One region of the Brevibacillus sp. NSP2.1 genome, then DNA from elsewhere that is predicted to be linked to it. Evidence: riboswitches for the same ligand, from Rfam matches in the RefSeq annotation. Region 1 holds a riboswitch; each other region holds the start of a gene.
The links. Region 1 has a riboswitch for thiamine pyrophosphate ahead of thiC (phosphomethylpyrimidine synthase ThiC). Riboswitches for the same ligand answer to the same signal wherever they lie in the genome.

Region 1 (10,045 bases):
CAAGTCGGGCACAATCCTTTGCAGTCTTCCTCGCACAACGGGAAGGTCGGCATCGCAAGCAAAAAGTCCTCTTGCAACAGAGCGGTCAGCTCGATTTCGTCGCCCTCCAGCGGCAGGATATCGCTGTCTTCGTCCTCGCCCAGCACCGGATCATCCGCTAGTGCAAAGGTTTCGGAGAAGTCGACTGCTGCGTGATGGGTAAAAGGATTCAGGCACCGGGCGCACACAAAATCGACATCCGCCTTCATGCTGCCTTTTACATAGTAGAGATTGCCGAGCTGTACAGCCTCGCCCTCTGCGTTCACAGGCGTAATCCCGCGAATTTCCTGATGGCGATTTTTCAGCTCCGCTGCGTCGAGCGTCAACTGAAACGGCAATGGCTCTCCTTTTCGGTGTTCCAACTCTGCTAACTTAATGTTCATAGCACTTCACCTCATGCACAACAAGGATGATTATAGCCCGTGCAAAAAGCTTTGTCAACCATTTTTCCTTGACAGCTTGTTTGCTCAGGAAGATTTCGGTTTTCGTCCATCCAGATACGCAATGGCATCCGCAACATTTTTGACAGGAACGATCTGCATGGAGGTTCCGATCCGTTTGGCGGTAGCCAGGGCTTCCTGATAATTGGAGGTTGCATCAGGCGTATCCTGAGGCGCGAAGAAAATCTCCGCCCCCGCCTTGTCGGCTGCGATGACCTTGTGATTGATCCCGCCGATTCGGCCTACTGTCCCATCCAATGAAATGGTGCCTGTACCGGCAATTTTATAGCCTTTTGTCAAATCTTTCGCCGTATCGAGCTGATCCAAAATTTCCAGCGCCATCATCAGTCCGGCAGACGGGCCGCCAATGCCCTGCGACGCGATGGTCACTTTTTTCGGTATGACGATCTGCTGCTTGTTGTCAGGACGCACTCCGATCCCGACGGACTTTGACTCCGGCAGTGGTACCAAGGTTACCACCGTTTTGGCTTCTTGTCCATCTCTCGTGTATGTAATTTCCACCTGATCGCCGGCCTTTTTGCTTGCGAGAGCTTGCAGCAGGTCTTTGGCTTCGGCGGTGCGAACGCCGTCGACAGCCGTGATGATGTCGCCGATCTTCAGCACTTTTTTGGCAGGCAGGCCGTCCAGCGTCCCCATCACCCAGACGCCTTCCTTCTCGACCTTCACCTCGTAGCCTGCCAGGCGGAAAGCTACGGCCTCGGCGATCTTTTGCGAATTGTCCATCACCGCCTGCTCGCGGCGGACGAAGTCTTCGTTGTCCTCGCCTTTGCTTACGACCAGCTCCTTTGGCATCAATTCCGCATCGGGAGACAGGTTGGCGTAGACGTACCAGGCCAGATTGGCCTCGCCCATCCGCACGGTGGTGAGCATGAACGCGCCTGTCTCGTCCTTTTTGCCGCCCTCCACATCAATCATCGGCCCCAGCTCAATCGCCGAACCTGGCCGGGTCACGTAGTAATTTGTCGGGATAAAAAAAGAAAGTCCTACCAGTGCAACGATCAAGGCAAGAACCCAGCTAAAGCCTCTGCCCGCTCTTGATCTGCGTCTTTGTCCATAAAGCTGTTCCTCGCTCATCCGCTTTCCTCCCAGTTCGCAATCAGTTGCTGGATGCGCTCTGCCTGTGCTGCACCCTCGCGTTCGCCCAGCTCGATAATTTCCTCCACGCCAGAGTAGGCGATACTGCTATAGTGTCCAACATCCGGGCGGATTACGATGTCTGCCGCGATGATCCGATGGCGCAAAATTTCTCGTTCCATGACATCGATCGTCTGCGCGATGACATCAAAAATGCTGCTCACTTTCATCGGCGTATCGACCTGCGCGACGTCGACGGCAATGACGATGTCTGCTCCCATGTCTTTTAACACCGTCACCGGCACGCGGTCGATGACTCCTCCGTCGACGAGAAGCCGCCCGCCTACCTTTTCCGGAACAAAAATGCCCGGAATGGAAATGCTCGCCCTGACCGCCTGATCGATCGGCCCTTCGCGAAAAACGACCCGCTCGCCCGATTCGATATCTGTCGCCACGATCGCCAGTGGCTTTTGCAGCTCCTCCATCCGCTTGCCGTGGGTGAGCAGTTTAATCAGTTGCTTGATTTTTTCTCCCGCCACAAAACCCATGCTCGGTACAGTCAAGTCAAGCCAGTGCTTGCGCTTGAGGTTTTGCGCCAGTTTTCCCATCATGTGCGGCTCGATCCCGTTCGCATACACCGCCGCGATCAAACTTCCCATGCTGCTTCCCGCGAGCATGTCGATCTCGACACCGTGCGCCTCCAATGCTTTCAAGACGCCAATGTGCGCAAAACCGCGGGCTCCGCCTGAGCCTAGCGCCACTCCCACGATTGGCTTTCGCTTCGCCGTCATGCAAACACCTCCTGTAACAGCCTATGTGGCCACTCCCCGTTCCTTTCACACTGGAAAGATACAAGCTCACGCATAGATCATCCCGCTGCCACGTAGACATGTACTATGATCTTTTCGTCGACACAGGAGGATTCCATGTCACGCCACTCACCGATTTTCACCCTGTTGCTTGCCCTCTCGACTGTCGCGCTCGTCCTGACTTTGGTGATTTATTCGCAAATTTCGTTTGAAGCTGCCGTCCGCGGACTCAAAATCTGGTGGGAAGTCGTCTTTCCCTCTACCCTCCCGTTTATCGTCCTCTCCGAAGTATTGATGGGACTGGGGGTGGTCCACTTTGTCGGCGTGCTGCTCGAACCGTTGATGCGCCCTTTGTTCAACGTCCCCGGCACAGGCGGCTTCGTGCTCGCCATGGGCTTTTCCTCGGGGTATCCGGTGGCCGCCAAGCTGACGACCCGCTTGCGCCAGCAGGGCAGCGTGTCGAAAGCCGAAGGAGAGCGGCTCGTATCGTTTACGACGACGGGCGATCCGCTGTTTGTCATGGGAGCGGTCGCCATCGGCTTTTTTCACAGCGAACAAATGGGGATCGTCCTGGCCTTGACCCACTATTTGTCGGCAATCATCATGGGGCTTGTTTCCCGCTTCCACGCTCCGTTTGCCGCCGTCTCGAAGCCATTGGAAAAAACGAGCCTGCCGCTGCCGCTTCGGGCGCTGCAAGCGATGCACCGCGCGCGAATCCGCGACGGGCGGCCGTTCGGCAAGCTGATGGGCGATGCCGTGCAGTCCGCGCTGAACACGCTGTTCATGATCGGCGGCTTTATCATCGTCTTTTCCGTCTTGATCCAACTGTTTGCCGCCATTCACCTGACGCAGATGATTAGCACGCTGCTCGCCATCTTTCTCGGCCCCTTCGGCTTTCCGCCTGCCTTTTCCCAGGCGATCATCGCCGGGCTGTTCGAGGTCACGCTGGGCGCGCAAGCAGCCAGCGTCGTACCTGACGGCGTCTCCATGGTCTGGAAGGCGGCCATCGCCAGCGCCGTGCTTTCCTGGGGCGGCCTGAGCGTCCATGCGCAAGTGGCGAGCATTCTCAGCGAAACCGATATTCGCGTAGCGCCTTATTTCATCGCCCGTGCCCTGCACGCCGTGTTGGCGGCGATTTTGACGTTTGTCTTCTGGCAGCCGCTGGTCAAGGTCAGTACGTGGTTTCTGGAAAAAAGCGTTCCCGTCTTCATGCCGACCACAGCGGGAATCCCCGTTACGAGTTGGTGGGAGACGATCGCTTTTTCCGGCACGCTCGCAGTCGGCGTAGCTGTCCTGCTGTTTGCGATCAGCTTGCTGGCCCGCTATGTTCAAAGCGGCAAGACGAGATAAACGGCTTCTTTCCCGTTTACAACTGGGCCATTTTTCGCTTGAGCGCCTCTTCGACGGCTGGCGGCACGAGATCGGCAACACTCGCCTTGTATCTCGCCACTTCCTTCACGATGCTGGAGCTTAAATACGAGTACTGGTTGCTGGTCATCATAAAAAACGTCTCGATCTGGTCGTCGAGCTTCTTGTTGATCGAGGCAACCTGCATCTCGTATTCAAAGTCGGAGACGGCGCGCAGACCGCGAATGATGACTTTGGCTCCGCGCCTGTTCATGTAGTCTATCAACAGACCGTCAAACGAGTCGATCTCCACATTGTCCATGTCCGCTGTCACCTGGCGAAGCATCTCGACGCGCTCGTCCACGCTGAACAGGGAATTTTTTTTGGAATTAATCAAAACGGCTACGATTACTTTGTCAAACACCTTGGCCCCCCGACTGATAATATCGAGATGTCCGTAGGTCACAGGGTCAAAGCTTCCCGAGCAAACGGCGATCGCCATTTTGTTTCCTCCTTTTCGTGTGCTGGTGCTTACGCTTCCTTTTGCGGATCGTAATAATACAAGGTGACAGCCGTATCGCCGTAGGTCGCTTGCCGATCCTTGACGCAATCGCCGATCGCATCGGGAAAAGCGTCTTTGCTGTCGTGCTCCGCCACGATCCAGGCGCCTTCTGCGAGCAGGCCGAGCGCTTGCAGTTGCTCGATCTCTTCCACGATTCGTTGCTTCGCGTACGGAGGGTCGAGAAAAACGAGCTCGAACGGCTGGGCGCGCTTGGCCAACTGCCGGATCGCCCGCTCCGCATCCATGCGGTAAAGCTCGGCGTACTCGTCCAGTCGGCAGGCGCTGACATTTTGCTTGACGACGGCGAACGCTTTTGCATCCCGCTCGACAAAGACAGCCTTGTCCGCTCCCCGGCTCAGCGCCTCGATGCCCAGGCTGCCTGTTCCGGCGTACAAATCCAATGCCCAGCCCCCGTCAAAATACGGGCCGATCATGTTAAAAATCGATTCCTTAACCTTGTCGGTCGTCGGCCGCGTCCCGCTACCTGGGACGGCGGCCAGTTTTCTACCTCTGTGTTCTCCCGCGATGACGCGCATAATGATTTCACCTGTTCAAAGAAGTTATAAGGGATAAAAGCTGATATCATACTATCACAACTGCCTACCCCCGTAAAATTGGCAACTGGAAAATTTATGGCGGATTGCGCGTATAGAATGCACAAAGATTGGAAAACATGATGGATAGCGACGCAACGGTGTCGCTGACAACCGCGGAGAAGACTTACGTTTCCCCATAAGCTCTTCCTCCGGTTTCTCCTCTCCCATAATTGAAAGGCAGTTCACTTTGGCGCACGGCGTGTCTGATAGGAGCATTCCGTGCCGACGCTCCCCGCGCGGGAGGAGTTGAACCGCTGCCCCATCGTCTTTTGGCGAGGGGGTATTTTTTTGCCCGCAGGGGGAGCATACTACTTGCACCTATTCCAAAAGGGGGAATCGACATGGCAGAAAAACAACCGTCCGCGCAAAAGCTGAAAGCGTCCAAGGCCCAGTCCATTGCCGACCGTACCGGAACAGGCGTCGAGCAAGCGCGGGAAATGCAGTCGCGCGCGGACCAGTCCGACATTATCAAGCACGGCCAATAACGCGAACACAAGCTAAAAAAGCCAGTCGCTACATCTGAACTGCACCCGATTGTTAGATACACCTAACAGTTGGAGGTGCAGTTTTTTTGTCTACGTTTACAGTTCTTCGCTATTTCCATGCCGGCTGGCGACGATGACAATGTTTCCCCGCCTGCATTTCCCTCGCGGCATCCGCTTGTCGGCTACAAACAATAAACAAAAACAGTCGCAGCCACGCAAAAACAGTCCGTACTGGAGGAATCATATGCACACCGTCTGGAAAGGCTCAATCAGCTTCGGCCTGGTCAATATACCCGTCCGCATGTTTACGGCAACAGAGGAACGGGACATTCGCTTTCGCCAACTGCACAAGGAATGCAACACCCCGATCAAATACGCCAAAATGTGCCCGCATTGCCAGCGGGAAGTGGAACCGAGCGAAATCGTCCGCGGGTACGAGTACGAAAAAGGCCATTTTGTCATGATTAACGACGAAGACCTGGAGGCGATCACGCCCGAGACGCGCCGCGCCATTGAAATTCTCGACTTCGTGGACTTGTCGGAGATCGACCCGGTTTACTTTGACAAAAGCTACTTCCTGTCTCCGCAAGATACGGGAGAAAAGGCGTATGCGCTGCTGCGCGCCGCCATGGAGCAGACCGGAAAGATCGCCGTCGCCCAGGTGACGATGCGCAATCGGCAAAGTCTCGCCGTCATTCGGCTGTACGAGCATTGCATCATGCTGGAAACGATTTTTTACCCGGACGAGGTGCGCCCGGTCAGTCAAGTGCCCGCCTTGCCGGAGGCTACTGTCCCGCTCGCGGAAAACGAACTGAAAATGGCGACAGAGCTGATCGGCAACATGACCGTTCCGTTCGATCCCGCCAAGTACACCGACGAATACCGCGTCGAGTTGCAAAAAATGATCGAGAAAAAGCTGGAGGGCCAGGAGATCGCCACCGCTCCGACGGTTGCGCGCACGAATGTGATCGACCTGATGCAAGCTTTGAAGGAAAGCCTGGCCTCGACAGCAGGCACTACGGGCAGTCCCGTGAAGCTTGCGCCGGAGCCTTCCCCGGCAGCCGCGAAGCCGAAAGCAGGGCGCAAACGGGCCGCTTCTGCGGAGAAAGCGGACAAGACAACCTCCCCTGCCAAAGAAGCGGTGGGGAAACCGAGTCCCGGTCCGACCTCGACAACGAAAACGCTTCGCCGCAAAAAAGCCACTCCTGTGTAAAGCGGCGTTGGAACAGTTGGTGGTGCGGTGCGAAGCCATAAGCAGAACACTTGGCTTGCGCGCAGCCATTGGCGACGCCTTAGCCTTACCGGATAACGTCTGCGCAAAAAAACCTGCCCCATTTGCGGACAGGTTTTTTGCTTATCTTTTTGCGAGCTGTTGTTCCGGTTCGATATGAATGTGAACCGTATTGATTTTGTGCACACGTTTCATCCGTTCTTCGATATTTTCGGTGATGGTGTGGCTTTCTACTACGTTCAACTGCGGATCGACGTGGATCACGACGTCAACGAGCACGCTGCTGCCGTGATAACGCGCCTTGATGTCGCTGATCGCTTTCACCCCGGAAATGGAGAAGATCGTCTCCTTCAGCTCCTCCAGTTGCCCCTCATCGAAGCCATCTGTTAAGCGATGCGTCGCCTCCCGGAAAATATCCCACGCCGTCTTCAGGATAATCACCCCGACCACGAGCGCTGCCAGCGGGTCGAGCCAATGCAGTTGGAACTGCGCGCCCGCCACTCCGACAAACGTCCCGATGCTGACGAAGGCATCCGAGCGGTTGTCGGCAGCGGCCGCGAGCAACGCCTGGCTGTTCGTTTTCACGGCGAGTTGGTGATTGTACCGATAGACCCCGAGCATAATGACCGCAGTCGCCAGCGCCGTCCAGCCTGCCAACAAGTCGGGAGCAGTCTGGTTTGTATCAAACAGCGTCGGAATCGCTCCGGTAATGACCTCCAGCCCGACAAACAGCATGATGAACGACGCGACCAGGGCAGAGATCGTCTCCGCGCGAAAATGGCCGTACGGATGGTCGCGATCCGGCGGCTTGCGGGCAATGCGCAGCCCGATCAGCACGGCAATCGACGCCACCACGTCCGTCGAGTTGTTCAGCCCGTCCGCCATTAACGCTGCCGAGCCTGTCAGCACCGCAACCCCTATTTTTAACGCCGAGCAGAAAATATAGGCGATAATGCTGACCCACGCACCCCGCTCTCCTTGCTTCAGATCCGAATATACATTCACACTCCATCACCTCAAAAAATCTCAATCGCCCTATTCGCCCAAAGCCTTAGAACAGAACGTATAAAAGCAGTTTCTCGTTTTTTCGAATTTCATCGTACCAGACGCAATTCGTGTGGGTCTACAGAAACAGTTTTAGTCCGATTCATGAGTATAGAGGGGGGGAAAATGTGTTGCCCTGTGGCAATTTTTGTTGGAAACTTTTTCTTGCCAAGCACGGCTGTTCTCCGGTATCCTAATCTTGCAACGACAACCAAAAACAAGCACGGGAGCTTGGAAATCACCAGGCTGAGAGGATGGTACTGTGCCATCGACCGTTGAACCTGAACTGGGTAATGCCAGCGGAGGAATGTCCATATGACAGATTAGCGACGCGTATCTTTTTTTCGGATACCCGTCTCTTCTCTACTCTCGCGTCTGGCGTCGCATGTTCCCATGTGGCGTTTTTTCGCGACGGGCCTCTTTCGCCTCCCTACAAGGTTCGCGCTTTCGTGCAACCAAGCCAAGGAGGTTTTTTATGTCATCCATTTCATCTTTTCCCGGAAGCCGCAAAGTATACGAGGTAGGCAGCCGCCCCGACATTCGCGTGCCGATGCGCGAAATTGCGCTATCGCCTACCGAGGGGCTGTACGGCACCACACCAAACCCGCCGTTGCGCGTGTACGACACAAGCGGCGAATACACGGCCGAAGGTTATGTCGCCGACATCAACAAAGGGCTGCCGCTCGTGCGCCAGCGCTGGATCGAGGAGCGCGACGATACGGAGAGCTATGCCGGCCGCGAGCCAAAGCCTGTGGACGACGGAATCCGCAACGCCGACAGCGCAGGGAAGATGCCCGCTTTCCCGCGCGAAGGCTATCAGCCGAGACGGGCGAAGCCAGGCAAGACGGTCACCCAGCTTCACTACGCCCGCCGTCACATCATCACGCCGGAGATGGAGTACATCGCCATCCGCGAAGGCGTCACGCCGGAGTTCGTCCGGGCTGAGGTGGCGGCAGGCCGCGCGATCATTCCCGCCAATATCAATCATCCGGAAGCGGAGCCGATGATTATCGGCCGGAATTTTCACGTCAAGGTCAACGCCAACATCGGCACTTCTGCCGTCAGCTCCTCAATGGAAGAAGAAGTCGAAAAAATGATCTGGTCGGTGCGCTGGGGCGCGGACACGATCATGGACTTGTCGACCGGAAAGCACATCCACACGACGCGCGAGTGGATCATCCGCAACAGCCCGGTGCCTGTCGGAACCGTACCGATTTACCAGGCGCTTGAAAAAGTGAACGGCAAAGCGGAGGATTTGACCTGGGAAGTCTACCGGGACACGCTGATTGAACAGGCAGAGCAAGGCGTCGATTATTTCACCATTCACGCCGGCGTCCTGCTCCGCTACATTCCGCTGACCGCGAAGCGCGTGACCGGAATCGTCTCGCGCGGCGGCTCCATTCTGGCTGCGTGGTGTCTCGCCCATCACGAGGAAAACTTTTTGTACACGCATTTCGAAGAGATTTGCGAGATTCTCAAGGCGTATGACATCAGCGTGTCACTTGGAGACGGCTTGCGCCCCGGCTCGATTGCAGATGCGAATGACGAGGCCCAGTTTGCCGAACTAGAGACACTCGGCGAGCTGACGAAAATCGCCTGGAAGCACGACGTGCAGGTGATGATTGAAGGACCCGGCCACGTCCCGATGCACCTCATTCGCGAAAACATGGACAAACAACTAGCGATTTGCCACGAGGCGCCTTTTTATACGCTCGGGCCGTTGACGACAGACATCGCGCCCGGCTACGACCACATCACCTCGGCGATCGGCGCCGCGATGATCGGCTGGTTTGGCACCGCGATGCTCTGCTACGTCACGCCCAAGGAGCATCTCGGCCTGCCGAACAAGGAAGACGTGCGCAACGGTCTCATCGCCTATAAAATCGCCGCTCATGCAGCGGATTTGGCCAAAGGCCACCCGCGAGCAAAACAGCGCGACGACGCTTTGTCCAAAGCCCGCTTCGAGTTTCGCTGGAACGACCAGTTCAACCTGTCTCTCGACCCCGAGCGCGCCCGCGAATACCACGATGAGACGCTGCCTGCCGAAGCAGCGAAGTCCGCGCATTTTTGCTCGATGTGCGGCCCGAAATTTTGCAGCATGAAAATTTCGCACGACATCCGCCACCAGGCCCAGGAGCAGGAGCGGATCGAGCCTGCCGCCATCGCAGCGGGCCTGCAAGAAAAAGCCCGCGAATTTCGCGAGCAAGGAAGTCAACTGTACAAATAAGCGCCCGGAGGTGGCAGACGATTGAAGATGTGTTGCAATTGCGAAAAGAGATCGCGCGCCTGGAGGTTGACCTTGAACGTCTGAAGCGCCAACTGGCCCATTTGCAAAAAGCGTGCGCGCATGAGTTCGTCGAGACCCCCCTCGCCCGCACCTGTGCCAAATGCTTGCAA
Region 2 (10,045 bases), 2.5 Mb from region 1:
CTCGCGCTCAAGGATGAGTCGATCAAGCAGCGCGGCCAGCAAGTCCTTGGCCGGTTAGGGAAAAAGCAGCCCAAGGAGTGATTTTTTTCCCTCCTTCCCCATATAGCTAGGAGAGGGGAAAGGAGGGAGACCATGGGGACAATCCTGCTCCTGCTCAGTCTCCTTTGTGTAGCTGTAGGCACCTGGAAGCTGAGCGGTATCTACAAGGCAGACAAGACGGACAGCAAAACGCTCTGGTGGACAGTCGCGAGTGTCGGGATTGCGCTTTTTTTTCTTTTGAAGCTGATGACTGATACGTTTCCAACATAAACATGCACCTGTGGCTCAAGCTGCACAGGTGCATGTTTTTTGTTGCTGAAATTATTCGTAGCGAAGCGCTTCGATCGGGTCCAGCTTGGCGGCCTTGTTGGCCGGATACAGGCCGAAAAAGATGCCGATTGCGCTGGAGAAGCCAAAGGCGATGAACACGCTGTTCCAGGACAGAAGCGGCGGCAGATTGGCAAACTGCGCAATCAGGGCGGCGATGCCCAGTCCGAACAGGACCCCGATCAAGCCGCCGATCAGGCAGACGATGACGGATTCGATCAGAAACTGGATCAAAATGTCGCTGCGCCTTGCCCCGAGCGCCTTGCGAATCCCGATTTCCCGCGTGCGCTCTGTGACCGAAACGAGCATGATGTTCATGACGCCGACCCCGCCGACGACAAGCGAGATTCCGGCGATGACGCTGAAGATCAGTGTCAATGTGCCTGTCAACTGGTTGAACTGATCGACCGATTCCTGCATGCTGCGCACCATGTAGTGGTCTTGTTTTTGATGCTTGCGGGTCAAATACTGCTTGACTTGCTGCATGGCAGGGTCGACAGACGGCTTGTCCACGGCTTTGCCCATGAACATCTGGACGGATGGCTCTTCCTGCAGGCTGTGGTAATAACGGATGGGGACAACCGCGCCAAACGTCTCTGCTCCCATGTCAAACTTGAACTTTTCCTCTGTGTACGTACCGATGACGACGAGCGAGTTGTTGCCCCAGCGCACGCGCTGGCCGATCGGGTTCATCTGGCCGAACAGCTTTTCGCCGAGCTTGTCCTCCAGCACGACGACGGCGCGCTGCTCCTTGTCATCCGCGCTGTTGAACAGGCGTCCTTTGGCCACTTTCATCGTCTTCTGCATGGCAAAGTAGTCGGGGGTGCTGGCGGTCAGGTTGACCCGCTCTTCTTTTTTCGGGCCTTTCAGTTCGATTGTATTGGAGTTGTACGGGACGATGTACTCGATTGCCGGGCTGATTCGGCTGAGTACCTCGGCGTCCTCGATGGTCAGGTCGTCTGCGGCTATCTCTTCCTTCGTATCCCAGTTGATGAAGACGTTGAACGTGTTCTGGCCGAATTTTTCCATCTCGTCGTTAATCGCTTTTTGTCCGCCTTCGCCAAGTGTCGTTACGGCGATGACGGAGGTGATGCCGATGATGATGCCGAGCATGGTCAGGCAGGAACGCATTTTGTTCGCCCAGATGCCTTCCAGGGCGGTGTAAAAGCTCTCCATAAAATTCATGTGACAATCACCTCGTCAGACGGGGTAGAGAAAATTCGTTCCTCGACCCGTTCGTCGCGGACGATGACGCCGTCCTTGAAGGTGACGATCCGTTCGGCGTGCTGGGCGATGTCCAGTTCGTGCGTGACGAGAATGATCGTGACGCCCTGGGCGTGCAGCTCCTGGAACATCGCCATGATCTCGACGCCGGAGCGGCTGTCCAGGTTCCCTGTCGGTTCGTCGGCCAACAGGATGGCGGGTCGATTGACCAGCGCTCTGGCGATGGCGACCCGCTGCTTTTGTCCGCCGGAAAGCTGTGTCGGCTTGTGGTTCATGCGCTCAGCAAGCCCGACTCGCTTCAGCGCTTCGGTGGCGCGACTGCGTCTTTCCGAGCGGCTGATGTTGGCGTACATCATCGGCAGCTCCACGTTGTGCAAAGAAGTGGAGCGCGCGAGCAGATTGAACGATTGAAAAACGAAGCCGATTTTTTGATTGCGAACATAGGCGAGCTGCTTGTCCTTGAGGCTGCTGACCTCGATGCCGTCGAGAATGTACGTCCCCGAGTCAGGACGATCCAGGCAGCCCAGCATGTTCATGAACGTCGATTTCCCTGATCCCGATGGTCCCATGATGGCGACAAATTCGCCTTTTTCCACTAGCAGGGAGACGCCTTTCAGGATCGGGAGGGTAGTATCGCCTGTCTTGTATGATTTCGTCAAGCCTTCTACCTGAAGCATTGTCGGCTGACCTCCTTTTTACGTGGAACGCGTCCAGTCGTTACATGCCCAGCGCAGCAGCACCGCCGCTCATCGGCATGACCGCAGCTCCTTCGCTCAGAGCGTCGACAGGTCCCAAAATGATTTGTTCGTCTCCTGACAGTCCCGACTTGATGTGGGAGAACAGCTCATTTTCTGTGCCTGTAACGACTTTTTGCTTCTTGGCGATGCCGTCAGCGGAGATCCATACGAAGGTGCTGCCATCGGCGTCCTGCTGAACGGACTCGATGGGAACTTGCAGGGCGTTTTCGATTTTTTCCACCATGATGTTGATGTCCACGTGGAAGCCTGGCTTCAGTGCGCTCAAATCGCCCTGCGGCTTGAGGATGACTTTGACGCGCGTTTTTTCGCCTTGGCCCGAACTGCTTTGCGTAGTGGTCGCGATCGGCGCGATCCGGGTAATTTGGGCGTTCAGCAGTTGCTTGCCCAGCGTAATTCCTTCAATCGTCGCGGACTGGCCGATTTTCAGTTTGCCGACGTCCGACTCGTTAATATCAGCCTGAATGAGCAGGTTGTTCAGGTTGGCCAGCGTCAAAATTTCCGTGCCTTTGCTGACGTATTGGCCGTTCTCGGCCGCCACGCCAATGACTGTTCCGTCCATCGGCGCGACGAGGACGCTTTGCACGCGCTCTTTTTCCAACTGGCTGCGCTCTACGGCCAGCTTGTTGATTTGCGCCTGCTGGGCGGCGATGTCTTCCTTGCGCGGCCCTTTTTGCTTGAGGGCAAACTGTTGCTTCGTGACATTCAGGGAAGACTGGGCGTTGTCCAAAACAGATTTGGCCTTGTCCAACTCTTGCTGCGTGGAAGCCCCCGAAGCGAACAGTTGCTGGATCCGATCGTACTCGCGTTTGGCTGCGTCGTATTCGCGCTGGGCCTGATTGACCCGCTCGCGCTCCTGCGCCACTTCTTCCGGCTCTGCCCCGATCTGGGCTTTTGCCAGATTGGCTTTGGCTACTTCCATTTGCGCTTCCAGATCAAGCAGTCTGCCGTCGACATCCGAGGTGTCGATTTTTGCGATGACCTGGCCTTTCTTGACCTTGTCGCCTTCCTTCACCACAAACTCGCGCAAGGTTCCGGTTACGTTGGCATACTGCTTTTGCTTGTCCTCTACCGTGACGATCCCCGAGGTCAAAATTTTGCTCTCCAGGACTGACTTGGTCGGAGCCCCGATGTTTACCGGCATGCCCATGGCTTGCTGAGAGCCCATCATGTTGATTCCGACGAAGCCCGCACCGAGCAGGACGACCACGGAACCGATGATCCACCACCGTTTTTTCATGTTCATTTCTCCTTGCTGTTAGGAACCGTATTATTTCTTTGCTCGGTGAAGTCTTACGCCAGGTCTGGAAAAAGGTAACACTTGTGGCGAATTGTTCACGATTTGCTCACATTTTGTGATGTTTTGACGGAAAGCAACTTTCTGGCTTTTGGCGTGATAAGATAAGAAAATAGATGACGTTCCTTGGGAGGGGAGCCATGAACCAAGCGATTCGATTTGATTACTCTAATGCACGCGCCTTTGTGAGACAGCATGAGTGGGAGCAGCTTGCCCCGGCGATCGGGCAGGCGCATGAGATGTTGCACAAAAGAACGGGTCCAGGCAGAGACTATCTCGGTTGGGTTGATTGGCCGCAGAGGTACGACCGCGCTGAATTTGAGCGGATTCGCCAGGTGGCGGCGCGTATCCAGGCTGATTCGGATGTGCTTTTGGTAATTGGAATCGGGGGTTCATATTTAGGGGCGAAAGCTGTACTGGACATTTTGGGCCACAGCTTTTACAATTTGCTGCCGAAGTCGAAGCGGCGTTTTCCGGAAATTTATTTTGTCGGGAACAATATCAGCCCGGTTTATATCTCTCATCTGATGGACGTGCTCGAAGGAAAAGACGTGTCCATCAATGTCATCTCGAAGTCGGGCACGACGACAGAGCCCGCGATCGCTTTTCGGCTGCTGCGCACCTGGCTGGAGAACAAGTACGGCCGCGAGCAGGCGAAGAAGCGCATCTATATTACGACGGACAAAACGCGCGGCGCCTTAAAAAGACTCGCGGAGGACGAAGGGTACGAAAGCTTCGTCATTCCGGACGATATCGGCGGACGTTTTTCCGTCCTGACCGCAGTCGGACTGTTGCCAATCGCAGTGAGCGGGGCCGATCTGGACGCGCTGATGAAGGGCGCGCAAGACGCGAGCGAGCGCTACATGGTCATGGATTTGTACGAAAATCCGTGCTACCAGTATGCGGCGATTCGCAATGCGCTGTACCGCAAAGGTAAAACCGTGGAGCTTCTGGTCAGCTACGAGCCGCAGTTCCGCTTTTTCGCGGAGTGGTGGAAGCAGCTTTTCGGGGAGTCGGAAGGAAAAGACGGCAAAGGAATTTTTCCCGCGTCAGCCGAGTTTTCCACGGACCTGCACTCGTTGGGGCAGTACATACAGGACGGCATGCGGCAGTTGTTTGAAACGGTTGTTACGGTGAACAAGCCCGCCGTCGACGTGACCGTGCAGGAGGACCCGCTCGATGTGGACGGGTTGAACTTCCTGTCCGGCAAGCGGATGGGGTTTGTCAATAAAAAGGCTTTCGAGGGAACGGTACTGGCCCATGTAGATGGCGGCGTACCGAACCTGCTTGTGGAGATGCCAGAGGCGACAGCGTACCATCTCGGCGCCCTGATCTACTTTTTTGAAAAGGCGTGCGGGATCAGCGGCTATTTGCTAGGGGTCAACCCGTTCGATCAGCCCGGGGTGGAGGCGTACAAGGCCAACATGTTCGCCCTTCTGGGAAAACCTGGATTCGAGCAGCAGAAAGCGGAACTGGAGGCAAGATTGCGCGAGAACAAGACGTATTTGACTGTGGAGGAGACAGCGGCGTATTTGGAGCTTCCTGAAACGTTTATTTTGGAAAAAATTCATCAGGGCAAAATCCGCGCTCTCCACGACGGCAACGAGTACATCATCAACAAGGAGCAGTTCAATCACCATCTGGAGGAAATGCGCAAGCTTCGCGAGTTCGAGGAAGCGGCGCGTCACGAGACGGTTCCGGAAAGCTACGATGTGAAAGACGAGGATTAAGCTGAGGATGAAAGCGCAGACCATCTTGTCAGATCGCGCCCAAGAGGACTATACTTGGTGGGTGAACGAAAATAAAAGATCAAGCAACTCGGGGAGTCCTTCATGCGGGGCTGAGAGGATGGAAGCAACGACCGTCGACCCATTGCACCTGATCCGGATCATGCCGGCGCAGGGATACGGTTGCCGGCAAACAGCGCTTTTTTATTTGGTTACGATGCGTATGAAGCCCGCCTTTTCCTGCGAAGGAGAAGGTGGTTTTTTTCATTTTGTCGACTGCGCCAGGGGCTTTTGGCTACAACGGCGCTTTCGAACGGCCCCGAAGAGATTACAACAAGCGAGGAGAGAGAAAAATTGAGCGATTGTCTCGTAGTGGGTGGAGGAATTATCGGATTAAGTCTGGCTTATGAGTTGTCACGAAGAGGAAGGAGCGTCACGCTGGTCGAGCAGGGAGAATGGGGCGGACAGGCGTCTTCTGCGGCGGCGGGGATGCTCGCGCCGTTGAAGGAGTTTACGGCCCCAGGCCCGATGCTCGATCTGGGCATGACTTCGCTGGCCTATTACCCGCAGTGGGCGGCCGAGCTGGAAGAGTTTACCGGAGGGGACGTCCAGCTCAGCCTGGAAGGGCTGCTGACGGTCGCGCTCAACGATGACGAGCAGGCACAGCTTTTGGCGAAGTACCATTGGCAAAAAGAAGCGGGGCACAGCGTCCACCTTTTGACGGAGCGGCAGCAACTGGCTGAGGTGGAGCCGCTTTTGACCGAGCAGGCGCAGGCAGCCATCTACTCTCCGTACGAAGGGCATATCAACAACCGCATGCTGCTGCGCGCTCTGGTGACAGCATGCCGGCTGCAAGGCGTCGCGTTGCACGCAGGCTGTGTCGTGAGCGGCATCGCGGTAAAAGGCGGCCGGGTAGTCGGCGTGGAGAGTTCGCTTGGACCGCTGCGGGCGGAGCAAACGATCATCACGTCAGGCGCGTGGGCGGGCATCATGCTGGAAATGCTCGGCGTTTCGATTCCCGTTCGCCCGGTTCGCGGCCAGATCGCGGCGGTATCCTCCGCAGGCATCCCGCTTCGCACCGTCATTTTTGGCACATCCGGCTACATCACGCCGAAGAAGGACGGGAAAATCGTCATCGGCGCGACAGAAGACGAAAGCGGCTTTCAGCGCGAAGTTACAATGGCGGGCTTGGCCAGCATCCTGAACGGAGTCATGCCGTACGTCCCGGCCTTGCACGGCGCTGCTTTTCTGGAGGCGTGGGGCGGACTGCGGCCAGCTACCGCAGATGGCAAGCCGCTGCTTGGTCCCGTGCCCGGCTGGGACGGGCTTTCGATTGCCGGAGGGCACTTCCGCAACGGCATCTTGCTGTCCCCGGCTACCGCGAAATGGATGGCCGACTACCTGGAAAAAGGCGAGACAGAGCGTCTGACGCCGTTTTTGCCATCCCGCTTTTTGGCAAAAACAGACGAAACGTCGAACAAAATGGGCTAGTCCGAACTGCAAACCCGGTACACCTCCCCATGGGCACCTGTATATGGTAATAAAGAAACACCAGAAGGGGAGGAGTTTCCATGCAGTCTGAAAAAAACCTGTACCAGGCTGACGTCCAGACGGTCAGTCTGATAAAGGATATGCGTGAAAATGTGCACAACATATGCAAAGAACACGTCGAGAAAAAGGTGCGCATTGAAGCGATTGACGGCCAGATTTTTGAAGGCGTGATCGTGGACTTTGACGATCAGAATGTATATGTGGAAGTGGACGATCCCGATGCAGAGGAAGACGACTACGAGTTCGAAGAGGTAGCCAGCCGCAAATCGCATGGAGACTGGGGCATGTACCCGGACTGGACTCCCTACGGCTATCCATATGGCGGATACCAGCCGTTTGGCGATGTCAGTCCGCTTGGCAGCAGCAGCCAGCCGAATCGGCCTCCTGCTGGTCAAGTCAGCCCTTACGCGGACGATTGCTATCCATACGCTCCGATCAGCCCATTCGGCAGCCCGAATCAGCCGTATGGGCAGGTAAGTCCGTTCGGCCAGCCCGAATCAGCCGTTTGGGCAGGTAAGCCCGTTCGGCAGTCCGGGTCAACCGTATGGGCAGGTAAGTCCGTTCGGCAGCCCGAATCAGCCGTTTGGGCAGGTAAGCCCGTTCGGCAGTCCGGGCCAGCCATATGGGCAAGTAAGTCCGTTTGGCAGTCCGAGCTTTCCGTACGGCCAGGTGAGTCCGTTTGGAGAGGGCGCTCCTTTCGTCAGCCCTTATTCCGGCTTCAATCCGTACATGGCGCCGTTCCCACCGTTCCCGCCCTACCCGCCTCAGCCGTGTTACCCGTACCCACCGCCGCCACCACCTCCGGCTGCAGTCGTCTTGCCGAGGAAAAAACGCCGCCGTCCGTGCCGAAGAGGCAAAAGAATCATTCCGCTCGCCTTGTTTACGCTTTTGACGATCGCGCTGCTCTAAAACCTGAAAGCATAGAGTTACCAAGCCTCTTGCCATCCGCAATTCCGGCAGCGAGGCTTGTTGCTCGTTTTGCCTGCCCTCGCCTGTGAGTACAACCCGCCGTTTTGGCGCACACTACCAGTAGTATGTGACGAAGGCAGGGGATACAAATGAAGAAAATTCAAAGCAGCTTACCAGGGACGAAGGCGACGTTCGGCTATTTCCGCGAGTCGCTCGAGCCGCATTTTACACTGGCGAATTGGGATTACGAACACGGCTATTTCGACCGCACCCTTGACGACAGGAACACCGTGTACCTCCGCCTCCCGGTAAAAGTCTTGCAGGGCGAGCTCGACAGCCCCGACGCGTGGCTGGAACTGGGCGAACCGTTTGTTTTGCGCCACGTCTACAACACAGGCGTAGAGGAAGATATCGGCTACTACGCCCCCGTCGCTTCAGCCGTGATGAACCAGTTCCAGGAGCCGCTCGACAAAGATGCCGAGATCGACCCCCGCTGGATTCGCAAGGCCGAGGCCATCGTCAAAGAACTGGAAAATCGTCTCGGATGAAAAGCGGGCCTTGGAGCAGGCCTGCTTTTTTGTTTTGCTTTGCTGAAAGCAGCAGCGAGGAATGGATTTTCAATGAAATTGCTTTTTCAGCCCTGTTCTGTTTGCAGAAAGTATTGCACAGATTGAGGGCAGCAAATCTTGCCTGAGGACCCCGGATCGGGTGGTTATTTTTTCTAGCATGAAAACCGTCTTTGAAAAACTCTTTAAAAACGTTTTTAAAAAACCCACGCCCACTCAAGCAAGCCGCTGACGAGGAAAGAGGAGAAATCCGCGAAAGCTCTTTGGGATACCGACCGAGGTGGAGGGGAAAAAGCAAAACACGCTTTTAAGCGTCCACTCTGAGACACATCCTGAATCGACCACTTTGGACGCGGTTTTGCTTTTTCCCCGGAGCCGGGCAGTCCAGCCCCCAGCGGGTATCCCAAGAAGCTCCAGCGATTTCTCCTCTTTCCTCGCCTCACCAAAAGCAACGACAGACGGGCTTTTTAATGTTTTTGCTTTTTCCCTCGCCTCGCCAACAGCAACGGGCAAACGCTCTTTTCAATGTTTTCACTTTTTCCCCGCATCACCAAAAACAACAAACAACAACCTTTGTAAAAGATTTGTTTTTCCACTATTAGTCAGGTAATATTTCCCTAACAGCAGAATGACCGACCCGAGACACCCGTGAAAAACGACGTCCTGACAGGAGACAGGAGGCGACAGCATGGCGTGGTACCATGCGATAGCGAAATGGTATTGGAAAATCCGCAAGCCGCTGACTCTCGGAGTGCGCCTCATCGTGGCCGACGAACAAAAAGGCGTCCTGCTCATTAGGCACACCTATGTACCCGGCTGGTACTTGCCCGGCGGCGGAGTCGAAAAAGGAGAATCGTTCTGGGAGGCAGCCCGCAGAGAGCTGCGGGAAGAATGCGGCCTCGTGGCTGGCGAGCTCAGGCTCTGTCACCTGTATTACAGCGAACGCGAAGGCAAGCGCGACCACATCGCCCTGTTCCACGCCTGCCAAATCCAGCCCGGGACAGGCAAGATCGACGCCGATGAAGTCCGGGACATGCGCTACTTTTTGTGGGACCAGCTCCCGGACGACATGACCCCCTCGACGCGAAAGCGATTGGCGGAATTTTGCGCCCACTCTTTCCGCGAAGAGCGATGGTGAGACTCGGCTGTTTCCATGCATCTCCTTTTCCCATGTGGTATAGTGAGATCAACAAAACGAGCGTACTTGACCGCTTCGAAGGATAAAAGTGAGGGCAGACCAGCATGAAGATTGCGACTGTACTGCGAAATGACGATTATACACGGGAAGTAGAACGTTTGTTGAAGGAAAAGCTGCGCGAGGCAGGCAGTCCTTACACGTTTGTGAACGGAACGGAGGCCAAGCCTGATATGGTGCTCTCAATCGGAGGGGACGGGACGCTGCTGGAGGCCGTCCATCAATACGGCATGGAGCCGGCCTATGTCGGGATTCATACGGGACACCTCGGTTTTTACGCCGACTGGCGGCCGGAGGAGCTGGATGAGTTCGTCGACCGGCTGCTGCACGCCGAACCGGCGATCGTCGAGTATCCGACGGTCCAGTGCCGGATTGATACAGCAGATGGCCAGCGATACGAAAAATGGGCGTTGAACGAACTGGTCCTGCGCAACGCGTCCCTCTCGACGTTGGTC
Region 3 (10,045 bases), 350 kb from region 1:
AAACGATGCACCGCCCGTTTTATACAACCATTTCCGCAAGATCGGAGCATCCAGCCCGACCTTGCCCGCCAAAGTCAAGCCCGCCCACGAAAGCAGAAACGCCGTGATGCTGCCCTGCAAGACGAACAAGGCGATCACAGCAGGCAACGGAAGCGGCACCATAGCTACCGCATCCCCTATCATGGTTAGCAAGTAAGGCGTGGCCGCGACAAACCCGATCGCACTCAGCCCCGACAAAAATAACGCTATTTTCAAGTTCTTCATTTTATTCCCTCCTTTTGGCATAGTAGTAACTGCTCCCCATCGTGACAAGAATCGTTGCCACGATCAGAAACAACAGCACGATAAAGTGAAGCGGTGCTGGCAAAAATGAGGTGAGGACGATGAGCAGCCCGCCGATAAAAAATACACGGGACCCCAGTTGGTGGGTCTTTTTCCAGACCTCTTCGCTAGCCAGCGTCCACGGCGTGCGAATCCCGATCATATAGTTATGGCGAAAACGCGGCATAAAATTGCCCATCGTGATGAACAAAACCCCGAGAATGAGCGTCGCTGCGGTCGCCATGTTCACCATATATCCGTAACCATATCCGATGATAAGGCCGTGGATGACGAGGAGCGCAACCATCAGCGTATGCATGATCGCGTCCTTGCTGCTCGCAAACTTTTGGTAGCTCTGCTCGCGATAGCGGGAAGCCAGAAATAGTACCACCATCATGATCGGAACAAAAGCTACGCCCACGAGCTTGGGCGCAAAACCGTCCGGCTCGCCGTTTATTCCCCAGTGAACGGCCATGGTGTCAGGCATGGAGGGATAACAAATCACCGCCATCACGACGCTGGCAAGGAAACACAAAATAGTCAAGCGGGATATTTTCATTTCATGACTCCTCTTTCGAATGGAATTGAATAAACCATTTCAACAGGTCCTGAAAAACGGTCGTATTTAACGAGTAGTAAATGTTTTGCCCTTTTCGCTCATCGAAAACCATTTCCGCCTGCTTTAACAGATTGAGGTGATGCGAGATGCTCGGTTTTGTCATTTGAAAATGCTCGGCAATTTCCCCGGCCGTCCTGTCTTTTTCCCGCAGCAGATCAAGAATTTTTCGCCTTGTGGGATCAGACAGCGCCTTAAAGGCATGATTCATGGACATAGTGATCGATCCTACTTTCAGAATATCTTTATTAGATATTTAGAAATTTATCAAAATAACTAACTCAAAGATACCATGTAAAAACCTTCCAGTCAACTCACCTATTGCCCTTATGCAAAACCCCCCGATAGCCTCGCCCTGCGGAAACGAGAAATCGTTCCGGGCTGTTTGGCTAACGGGGGTTGCTATTTGCTTCTGCGCTTGTGCTTATTTCACCAGATCGCGCATGATGTCTTCCACTTTCACATCGGTCGTAATCAGCTTCTCTTGTTTCATCCAGTCGATCAACGTTTGCCACGACTCGGCTGTCATGGAGCCAAACGGCTTGTCGCCCGCATCCATCAACGGAATCAGGATGTCCAGACTTTTTGTTTCGATGTCTTTTTCCAGCGGGAACTCAGCGGCTTGCTTGGCGAGCAGCAAGTCGAGCGCCTTTTCCTTGTTGTTTTTCACGTAGTCTTGGCCTTTGGCAATCGCGCGCAGGAAGCCTTCGACCGCCTGATGCTTTTTGCCAAGCGTCTCGTCGCTGGTCGCGAGCACAAGCTCGTAGTAATCCGGCACGCCAGAATCAGACGGCTTGATGACGTGAACCGGGATGCCGTTTTTCTCCAGAATGAGCTGTTCGTGGTTGATATAGCCGCCTACTACCGCGTCTACTTTTTTCGCAGTCAAGGCCGGAACGATGTCAAAGCCGATGTCGGTAAAGGACAGGCCGGAGTCGTCTGCGCCCGCATGCTTCACCACCTGGCGAACGATCGATTCGTCGAGCGGAATGGACGGGTAGCCGATATTTTTGCCTGCCAGCTTTTGCGGGCTGTCGATGTCGCCGTCTTTGCGCGTCATGATGACGTTGAGCGGATGGCGCACGAGTGCCGCGACAGCCACGACCGGAATCCCTTCGGCGCGCGCCTGGACGAGCTGCGGCTGGTAGCTGATAGCCAGGTCGACTTTGCCTGCCGCCGCCATTTTCAGCGGATCGTTGCTGTCCGATGGCATTTGCAGGTTGACCTTGAGGTTTTCTTCCTTGAAAAAGCCTTGCTCCTCTGCGGCGTACAGGAAAGAGTGCACCGCATTCGGATACCAGTCGAGCGCGATCGTCAGCTCGGCAGGCTCCGCCGCTTTTTCAGCCGGAGCTGGTGTCTGCGGCGCGGTCGTGCCAGCGCCAGACTGATTGCCGCACGCAGCAAGTCCGGTAGCCAGCGTCAGGGCCAGGATGGCTTTTGTCCATTTATTACTCATCGGTTTCATAGTTTGATCTCCCTACTTTTCTTACTTGGATGTTGGGTGTTTCGCTTTTGTGTGCGGGGACAGATGGCGCTCGATCCGCCCGACGAGCCAGAAAAGCAGCATGCCGAGGACGGAGAGCAGCAGGACCGAGGCAAACAGCGCAGGCGCCTGAAAATTGCCCGATGCCCGTCTGCCGAAGTAGCCAAGTCCCTCGCTCGCGCCGAGCCATTCCCCGATCGTTGCACCCGCGACACTGTATGTCGCAGCCACCTTCAAGCCGCTGAAAAAATGCGGCAAGCTCGACGGCAGTTGCAGCTTCGCGAACATTTGCCAGCGGGTAGCGCCCATCGTTTTCAATAGCTGCAGCATTTCTTTGTCGGTAGAGCGCAGTCCGTCATACGTATTGACGACAATCGGGAAAAAGGTAAACAGGATCGTCACCGCGATTTTTCCGGACAAATCGTATCCGAACCACAAAATAAAAACAGGGGATAATGCTATAATTGGAATCGTTTGGGATATGACGATATACGGATAGACCAGTCGCTCGACGACTCGGCTCATATTCATCGCAAAAGCGAGCAAAACGCCAAACACGATCGAGACAGACAGGCCGAGCAGCACTTCCTTCAAGGTCGCCCACAAATGCAGCCCGAGAAGCGAGCCACGCAGCTCCCACAGCGCCAGCACGACTGCGCTCGGCGGCGGCAAGATGAACGGCGGCACAGCCAGCAGGCGGCAAACAGCCTCCCAGGCGACGAAAAACAGCGCGATGGAAATGCCGAACCAGATCCCTCTGCCCATCACGCTTCCCTCCCCAGCGATTGCAACCTGGACTGCTCTGTGCGCAGCAAGGCCCAGATTTGTTCGCGCAAGGCCAGAAAGCCGGGCTGATTCCGGCTGCCCACTGCTCGCGGCCGCGGAATCGACACGTGCAGCTCCACAGGCTGGCGAATCGGCTTGCCCAGCAGGACGATCACGCGGTCAGCAAGCAAGATCGCCTCGTCGATGTCGTGCGTAATCATCAGCATCGTACTGCCTGTCTCTTGCCATTTTTCCATCAGCCATTCCTGCATGTCGAGCCGCGTAATGCCATCGAGCGCGCTGAACGGCTCGTCGAGCAGCATCAGGTCTGTCCCGGACAAGAGCGCCCGCAAAAAAGAGACGCGCTGCCGCATGCCGCCGGAAAGCTGGGCAGGATAGGCGTCTGCCCACTCGTGCAGTCCGTACCGGGGCAGCTCTTGCCGGACGCGCGCATGCGCTTCCTTTTTCGGCACGCCTTTGATCTCCAGCGGCAAGGCGGCATTTTCCACAATCGTGCGCCACGGCATGAGCAGATCGCGCTGGGGCATGTAGCCTACCTGCCCCAGCCGCTGTTCCATCCGTTCCTCGCCCAGCCGGATTTCTCCCTGTTCGGGCTGCAAAAGTCCCGCGATAAGCTGAAACAACGTGCTTTTTCCGATCCCGCTTGGCCCGATCATGCTGACGAACTCGCCTTTTTTCACTCGCAGATCAAAGTCTTCGAGAATCGGCGTGCCTGTGTAGGAAAAGCGGACGTTGGAGAAAGCTAGTTGATCGCGCACGGCCACATTTCCTCTCTATAGGCCATATCCCAGAACATGTACTCCATTTTGGAGGTGTTGACGAAATACTCTTCCAGTCTCGCCAGCTCCTGCTCGTTTTTCCCGTCTGCCAGCTCGTTCATGATGTCGATCAGCCAGATCGCAAGCTGTCCGAACTCGTCCGAGCTGTACATCCGCACCCACTCGCCGTACAGCTCGTGGTCCAGCGCCCCTTCTACCTGCGCCAGCCGCTTGCCGATCTCCCAGTAGCTCCACGTGCACGGTAAAAGCGCGCTGACCAGCTCTGCCAGCGAGCCTTGGTGCGCGACTCGCAGCATGTAGCTGGTGTAGCCCAGCATGACAAAGGACGGCTCGGTCGCTTCCAGCTCCTCGCGGGAAATGCCGAAGCGCGCCGCATACTGGCGGTGCAGCTCCATCTCCATGTTGAGCGTCGATTCCTGCAGGGCGGCGAACCGGGCGCTCGTCTCCAGATCGTAGGCCTTCACGCTGGCGAGCGCGAACATTTTGGCGTAATCGATCAGATAGATGTAGTCTTGCTTCATGTAAAATTTGAACGACTCTACAGGCAACGTGCCGTCACCAAGGCCGGTTACAAATGGATGCTGGTGAACGCGCTCCCAGATCGGGGCGACGCTGCGTAACAAACGGTCTGTAAAGGTTGCCATGCTTTTTTTCACTCCTTCGCTTCCTTTGGCGTGTTGCACCAGTTCGCGATAAAACGGGCCATAATCTGGGCAAACCGGACAAGCTGGTCAGGATCAATCGACTCATCGACGGCATGGGCGTGCTTCAGCTCGCCCGGGCCGAACAGTACGGCGGGAATGCCTGCGTGCGCGAACCAGCCCGCATCTGTGACGGTAGGAGACATGTTCACCACAGGGGCCTCGCCCAGCTCGCTCTCATAGGCGGCTTGCAACTGCGCCAAAGCCGGATGCTCCGTGTCCAGCTCCAGGGACGGGAAAATTTCTCCGCGCTCCTCAATCATGGAGCGACCGCCCCAGCGAAACACAGGGGGATGGTCGCGCAGCCACAAATCGGCCGCCGCTGCGCGTCCGACATGGTCCTCGATCTCGCGAATGATCTGTTCGTATGATTCGTTCGGATAAAAGTGAACCGTAATCCAGAGCGCGCAGCGATCCGCAATAAACGCAGCATGGCGTCCTCCCTCGATCACGGCAGGGTTGATCGTATTGCTGCCAGCCGCAAAGCCGGGGTACGCCTTCATCACAGCCCAGTCGCGTTCCAGCTCCTGCAGCGCCGTAATGATTTTCGCCATTTTTTCAATCGCAGACGCGCCGCGCACGCCGCCTCCGGCATGGATCGTTTTCGCCCGCATCCCGTCGTGCAAGGTCGTCGGACTCTCAATCGTGATCCAGCCGGTAATCACGCCGCCCTGCCCTTGCATGTGCAGGTTGCTCGTGTCGACGACGACGGCGTAGTCCGCCTGGTAGCCGCGTTCGAGCGCCACCAGCGTCCCGGCTTCGCCCGCTTCCTCGCCGATTACCGATTGGAACAGCAAATCGCCTGCCAGCTCGACGCCGTGCTCGCGCAGCATCTGGATGGCGAACAGGCTCGCAGCCAGTCCACCTTTCATGTCTGCTACACCGCGTCCGTACAGCCGCCCGTCTGCGCCGCACGTCAAGGAAAACGGCGGATACGTCCAACTCGCATCGTCGCCGACTTCCGCGACGTCGATGTGCCCGTTGATAATCAGGCTGTTCGCCTGGGCGGAAGCGCTGCCCGGCAGTCGGCCGACGACGTTGTCATCGCCGGGGTAGACAGTCCAGCGGTCGACCTCAAAGCCGATGGCCGCGAGCCGATGGGCGAGTACCGTTTGCGCCGCGTCGCTGTTTCGCGCTGGCGGACTTACAGTCGGATGGGAAACGAGCTCTGCCAGGAGGGCAAACAACTCTTCTTTGCGCCTGGAAATCGATTCTACCGCTTCTGTCAGTCGGTCCACGCTACTCAATCATCCCTTCTGTCGGGCTGCTCGCCGACGCGTAGCGCTTTTTCGCGATCCGTCCTGCGAGGAAGCCTTTGCGCCCCGCTTCCACGCCGAGCTTCATCGCTTCGGCCATCAGCACCGGATTGTCCGCGAGCGCGACTGCCGTATTCAGCAGCACGCCGTCAGCGCCCAGCTCCATCGCTTTCGCGCAATCGGCTGGCGAACCGATGCCCGCGTCCACGATAATCGGCACTTTGGCGTCCTCGATGATGAAGCGGAGGTTGTTTTCGTTCACGATGCCTTGTCCGGAGCCAATCGGGGACGCGCCCGGCATGACGGCATGCACGCCCACTTCCTGCAAACGCTTGGCGAGAATCGGATCGTCGTTGGTGTAGGTCAGCACGATGAAGCCTTCTTCGACCAGTATTTTCGACGCTTCCAGCGTGCCGATCGGGTCAGGCAGCAGCGTTTTCGGGTCGCCGATGACCTCCACCTTAATCATATCGCACAAGCCGGATGCTTTCGCCAGACGGGCGATACGCACCGCTTCCTCTGCCGTATAGGCTCCCGCTGTGTTCGGCAGCAGGGTGAATTTTTTCAGGTCGAGCTGTTCCAAAAAGTTCGGCTCTTGCGGATTTTCCAAATTGAGCCGGCGAATCGCAAACGTCAAAATTTCTGCTTCCGACACCTCGACTGCTTTTCCTTGCGTTTCCAAATCTGCGAATTTTCCGGTCCCGAGCAAGAGGCGGGAGCGAAACTCGTAAGGGCCAATTTTCCATGTATCCATGCTGGTCATCCTCCTCCGACAAAATGAACGATTTCGATGCGGTCTCCGTCTGCAATCGGCGTTTGTTCATACTGGGAGCGGTCGATGATCTTTCCGTTGCGCTCCACGACGACAATCTTCTCTTGCAGGGAATACGAAGCGAGCAAGGCGCGGACTGTGTTGATCTCAGCCGACAGCTCTGCTGTTTTTCCGTTCAGCACAACAACCATTGTATTCCTCCTTCTTGATGGCACCTGTCGAGGGACGAAAAAACGGCCTCCCTCGCTTGCCGGAAGTCACCCCAGTCAAACGGTGGAAGCCGTATATGTATCCCATCGGACAGATGGAAGAAAAAAACCATCCGCCGTGGGATGGTTGAGTTGATCTCATCATCTGGTAGCAGCATTCCGGCAAATACGCCGCAACTGCCGCACCGTGAAATCGATTCATATACCTCTTCCTCCGCTGGCATGACCCAGGTCAGGTTCAACGGTCAGTAACACGCTCGTTACAATCTCAGCCGACGATGCTCGGCCCCCGTTTGGTAGTAAACCTATGAAATTGTCGTACGTTCGAGTATTACAGTACCATTCTATTTCGTGTTTGTAAAGGTTTCCTTGTACATCGCTTCCAGTTCAACCAGGCAGCGCTCGGACCAGGCCGCCATTTTTTTCAGCTTCTCCATTTCCCGCTCCATCGCTTTGCGCACGGACTCCTTGTAGTCCGGCACTTCGCCGTTGTAGCGGATGACGGATGCGGCCGGGGTCATGAATTTTTCCTGGTAGGAGAGCGCTGGGCGCTGGTGGAACAGCGGCACATCCACCTCGTAGGACGTATGCAGGTCGCCCTGCTGCGGGTATTTCGTCACCGCCAGCACCTTGACCAACAGCTTCGTATCGTGAATTTCCAGCACTTCCGCGATATATTCTCCTGTCCGCTGCGTCACGCGAACTTTATCGCCGGGGTTCCAAAACATCGTCGTTTCCTCCTCGCATCATCCATCATGGTAGGGGCCAGGCGTGAACGGCCTTGCCCACAGCTAGTCCGTCAGGCCAGCGACTGGGCAAGCAGCTTGCGGGCGTGCGCCAACACTTCGTCCGCAGCAGGCGCTGGTTGACCGCCGCCCTGCGCCATCGCCGGATTGCCGCCGCCTTTTCCGGCAATCAACGGCAGCGTCTCCTTGATAAGCTGGTTGACGGCGACGTTCACGTCCTGCCCCCGCGCAAACACAAGCTGGGTCTTCTCGTCAGTCGCTGCGGCCAGCAAGCATACGACGTCCGGCGCCTCCGCGACTGCGAGCTGGGCGAACTGCTGCAGTTGCTGGATCGTTTTGTCCGGGAAAACTTGCGCGATGACACGCACAGTTCCCACTTGCTCTGCCACGCCAAGCTGCTTTCGGACTTCGCCTTCCAGCAGTTGCTTTTCGGCGTCGGCGAGCCTTGCTTTCAAGCTGTCCCGTTCGGCCAGTACGCGCTCTGCCTGCGCGATCAGCTCCGCCTCGCTGGTCGCAAACCGCTTCGCCAGCTCGCGCACAGCCGCCTGCTTGCGCGTGTAATCCCGCAAAGCCCGCAAGCCGCAGATGAACTCCAGCCGGATGTTTCCGCGATGGCGCTCCCAGCCGAGAATTTTAATCATGCCCACTTCGCCCGTGCGCGCAGGATGTGTGCCGCCGCACGGATTGTAGTCGTACTCGGGGATGATGACGACGCGGACATTTTCCGTGACCGTCGGCTGTTTTTTCAGCGGCAACGTAGCCAGCTCCTCGTCGTCGACAAACCGGGCGATGATCGGATGGTTTTCCAGCACGACCTGGTTGGCCCGCTGCTCGACTGCTTCCCACAAATCCGCTGTCAGCTCATCCAGGCGCACGTCGATCGTCACGCGTTCTTTTCCCAAATGAAACGCGACCGTCTCCGCCCGCGCGACTTCCAGAAACGCGGCGGACAAAATGTGCTGTCCGGCATGCTGCTGCATGTGATCGAAGCGGCGGTCCCAATCGATCTGCCCGACCACTTCCGCGCAGTCCTCCGGCAGCGGAGCTTCCAGCCGATGACGCACCTCGCCCGCTACTTCTTCCACGTCGATGACCCGACATTCTCTGAGCGTGCCCACATCCCCGGGCTGTCCGCCTCCCGTCGGGTAAAACGCCGTCTGGCTCAGCACAGCGTACGGCGTTCCATCCTCTTCCGTGCCCTGCCGCAGTACGCGCGCCGAAAACGTTGTCGCATACGCATCTTGATAATAGATTCTGTCTTCCATCTTTGCTCCTTGCCGCCGGAGCGGAAAGCCATTTGCGCTTTTTCCATTCCGGCCATTTTCTCCCGCCAAGGGTGATATTATACTAATAAAATAGAGATCGTGGAGGGATGATCCGTGAACAAAAAAATCTTTACGCTTCAGGAAGCGAACGACTTGTTGCCCTATGTACGTGAAGAACTCTCGTTTTTGCAAAAATCGAAGCGCTCTTTCTACGAAATGTATCAAAAGCGCGAGCAAATCAAAAAGCAGCAGCCCGTTGACGAAGAGGCGCTCTTTTCGGTGGAATGCCAGCTTGAGTTTCTCGAACTGGAAGCGAAGATGCACGTCACCCAACTGATCGGCAAAGGCATCCAGGTGAAGGACATCGACATCGGCCTGTTCGACTTTCCCGCGATCATCGACGGCGAAGAAGTGCTCCTGTGCTGGCGCGAGGGCGAGGAATCCATCACCCACTACCACGGGTTGCGCGAGGGCTTCATGGGCCGCAAGCCGATCCGGTGACGGCTTTTTTAGCCAAACAGCCGATCCATCTGCTGTTCGCGCACGAGGCGCTCTTCCGGGCTTGCCAGATCGTATTTTTTCAACAGGTGAAACAGCTCGTTCAAACGCTCCTGGCTAAGCTCTCCTTCCAGCATGCGCTGGAACTGTCCTACCCGCTCTTCGGACAAAAACGGCGCTTGCTCGGCCAACTTCTTTTGCACATCCTCTTTGCTGTGATCCAGCTTGCATTCTCCCATACTTTCTCTCCTTTTCTACGTATTCTTTTTCCATCATACCACGATTGCTGCCAATCGAAAACGTGACCGGGCCAACACTTGCAGCGGCCCGGCGTTGCTGAAAAAGCACGCGCGAAACAGCGAGAGGCTCGTTTTGTCGGACAGCCTGGCTGTTTTGTACCCGCCTCTGGCGACGAACCGCTATCTGTTCTGCAACGAGTCGTCGTCCATTGCCGGGAACTGCGCCAGCCAGCAGACAAAAGGAGCGTGCGCCCTCCTGACTGGCTGACAGGCACACGGCGAAAAAAGTACCAGCCGGAAAACGAAAAAGGCGTACAAGCCGAAAGTGGATTGCACGCCTTCTCGCTACGCCCGTTTGCGGACGCGGAAGTTGC

Region 2: another riboswitch for thiamine pyrophosphate. It lies ahead of thiO (glycine oxidase ThiO); the one in region 1 lies ahead of thiC (phosphomethylpyrimidine synthase ThiC).
Region 3: another riboswitch for thiamine pyrophosphate. It lies ahead of thiS (sulfur carrier protein ThiS); the one in region 1 lies ahead of thiC (phosphomethylpyrimidine synthase ThiC).

The regions. Positions count from the first base shown of each region.
Region 1 covers NZ_CP048274.1:2,274,549-2,284,593, reverse strand. Annotated here, with positions in the region: gene M655_RS11490 (YceD family protein) at 1-422, opposite strand, end outside; gene M655_RS11485 (SepM family pheromone-processing serine protease) at 507-1,574, opposite strand; gene M655_RS11480 (patatin-like phospholipase family protein) at 1,571-2,365, opposite strand; gene spoVV (dipicolinic acid transporter SpoVV) at 2,501-3,733, shown strand; gene coaD (pantetheine-phosphate adenylyltransferase) at 3,750-4,232, opposite strand; gene rsmD (16S rRNA (guanine(966)-N(2))-methyltransferase RsmD) at 4,262-4,828, opposite strand; gene M655_RS11460 (hypothetical protein) at 5,230-5,373, shown strand; gene ku (non-homologous end joining protein Ku) at 5,618-6,586, shown strand; gene M655_RS11450 (cation diffusion facilitator family transporter) at 6,728-7,609, opposite strand; TPP riboswitch at 7,863-7,973, shown strand; gene thiC (phosphomethylpyrimidine synthase ThiC) at 8,124-9,875, shown strand; gene M655_RS11440 (hypothetical protein) at 9,860-10,045, opposite strand.
Region 2 covers NZ_CP048274.1:4,752,615-4,762,659, reverse strand. Annotated here, with positions in the region: gene M655_RS23225 (hypothetical protein) at 1-81, shown strand, start outside; gene M655_RS23220 (hypothetical protein) at 133-309, shown strand; gene M655_RS23215 (ABC transporter permease) at 361-1,551, opposite strand; gene M655_RS23210 (ABC transporter ATP-binding protein) at 1,548-2,267, opposite strand; gene M655_RS23205 (efflux RND transporter periplasmic adaptor subunit) at 2,308-3,585, opposite strand; partial or broken gene M655_RS23200 (glucose-6-phosphate isomerase) at 3,783-5,132, shown strand; gene M655_RS28160 (excisionase family DNA-binding protein) at 5,154-5,372, shown strand; TPP riboswitch at 5,452-5,567, shown strand; gene thiO (glycine oxidase ThiO) at 5,724-6,860, shown strand; gene M655_RS23190 (LSm family protein) at 6,941-7,918, shown strand; gene M655_RS23185 (YugN family protein) at 7,979-8,377, shown strand; gene M655_RS23180 (NUDIX domain-containing protein) at 9,084-9,533, shown strand; gene M655_RS23175 (NAD kinase) at 9,638-10,045, shown strand, end outside.
Region 3 covers NZ_CP048274.1:2,620,544-2,630,588, reverse strand. Annotated here, with positions in the region: gene M655_RS13330 (CPBP family intramembrane glutamic endopeptidase) at 1-264, opposite strand, end outside; gene M655_RS13325 (SdpI family protein) at 266-880, opposite strand; gene M655_RS13320 (autorepressor SdpR family transcription factor) at 882-1,154, opposite strand; gene M655_RS13315 (ABC transporter substrate-binding protein) at 1,362-2,402, opposite strand; gene M655_RS13310 (ABC transporter permease) at 2,424-3,185, opposite strand; gene M655_RS13305 (ABC transporter ATP-binding protein) at 3,185-3,964, opposite strand; gene tenA (thiaminase II) at 3,949-4,629, opposite strand; gene M655_RS13295 (acetylornithine deacetylase) at 4,638-5,933, opposite strand; gene M655_RS13290 (thiazole synthase) at 5,926-6,696, opposite strand; gene thiS (sulfur carrier protein ThiS) at 6,702-6,905, opposite strand; TPP riboswitch at 7,116-7,226, opposite strand; gene kapB (kinase-associated lipoprotein KapB) at 7,268-7,651, opposite strand; gene M655_RS13275 (serine-tRNA(Ala) deacylase AlaX) at 7,723-8,934, opposite strand; gene M655_RS13270 (DUF2203 domain-containing protein) at 9,049-9,435, shown strand; gene M655_RS13265 (hypothetical protein) at 9,444-9,671, opposite strand; gene M655_RS13260 (hypothetical protein) at 9,766-9,939, shown strand; gene M655_RS13255 (glycoside hydrolase family 18 protein) at 10,017-10,045, opposite strand, start outside.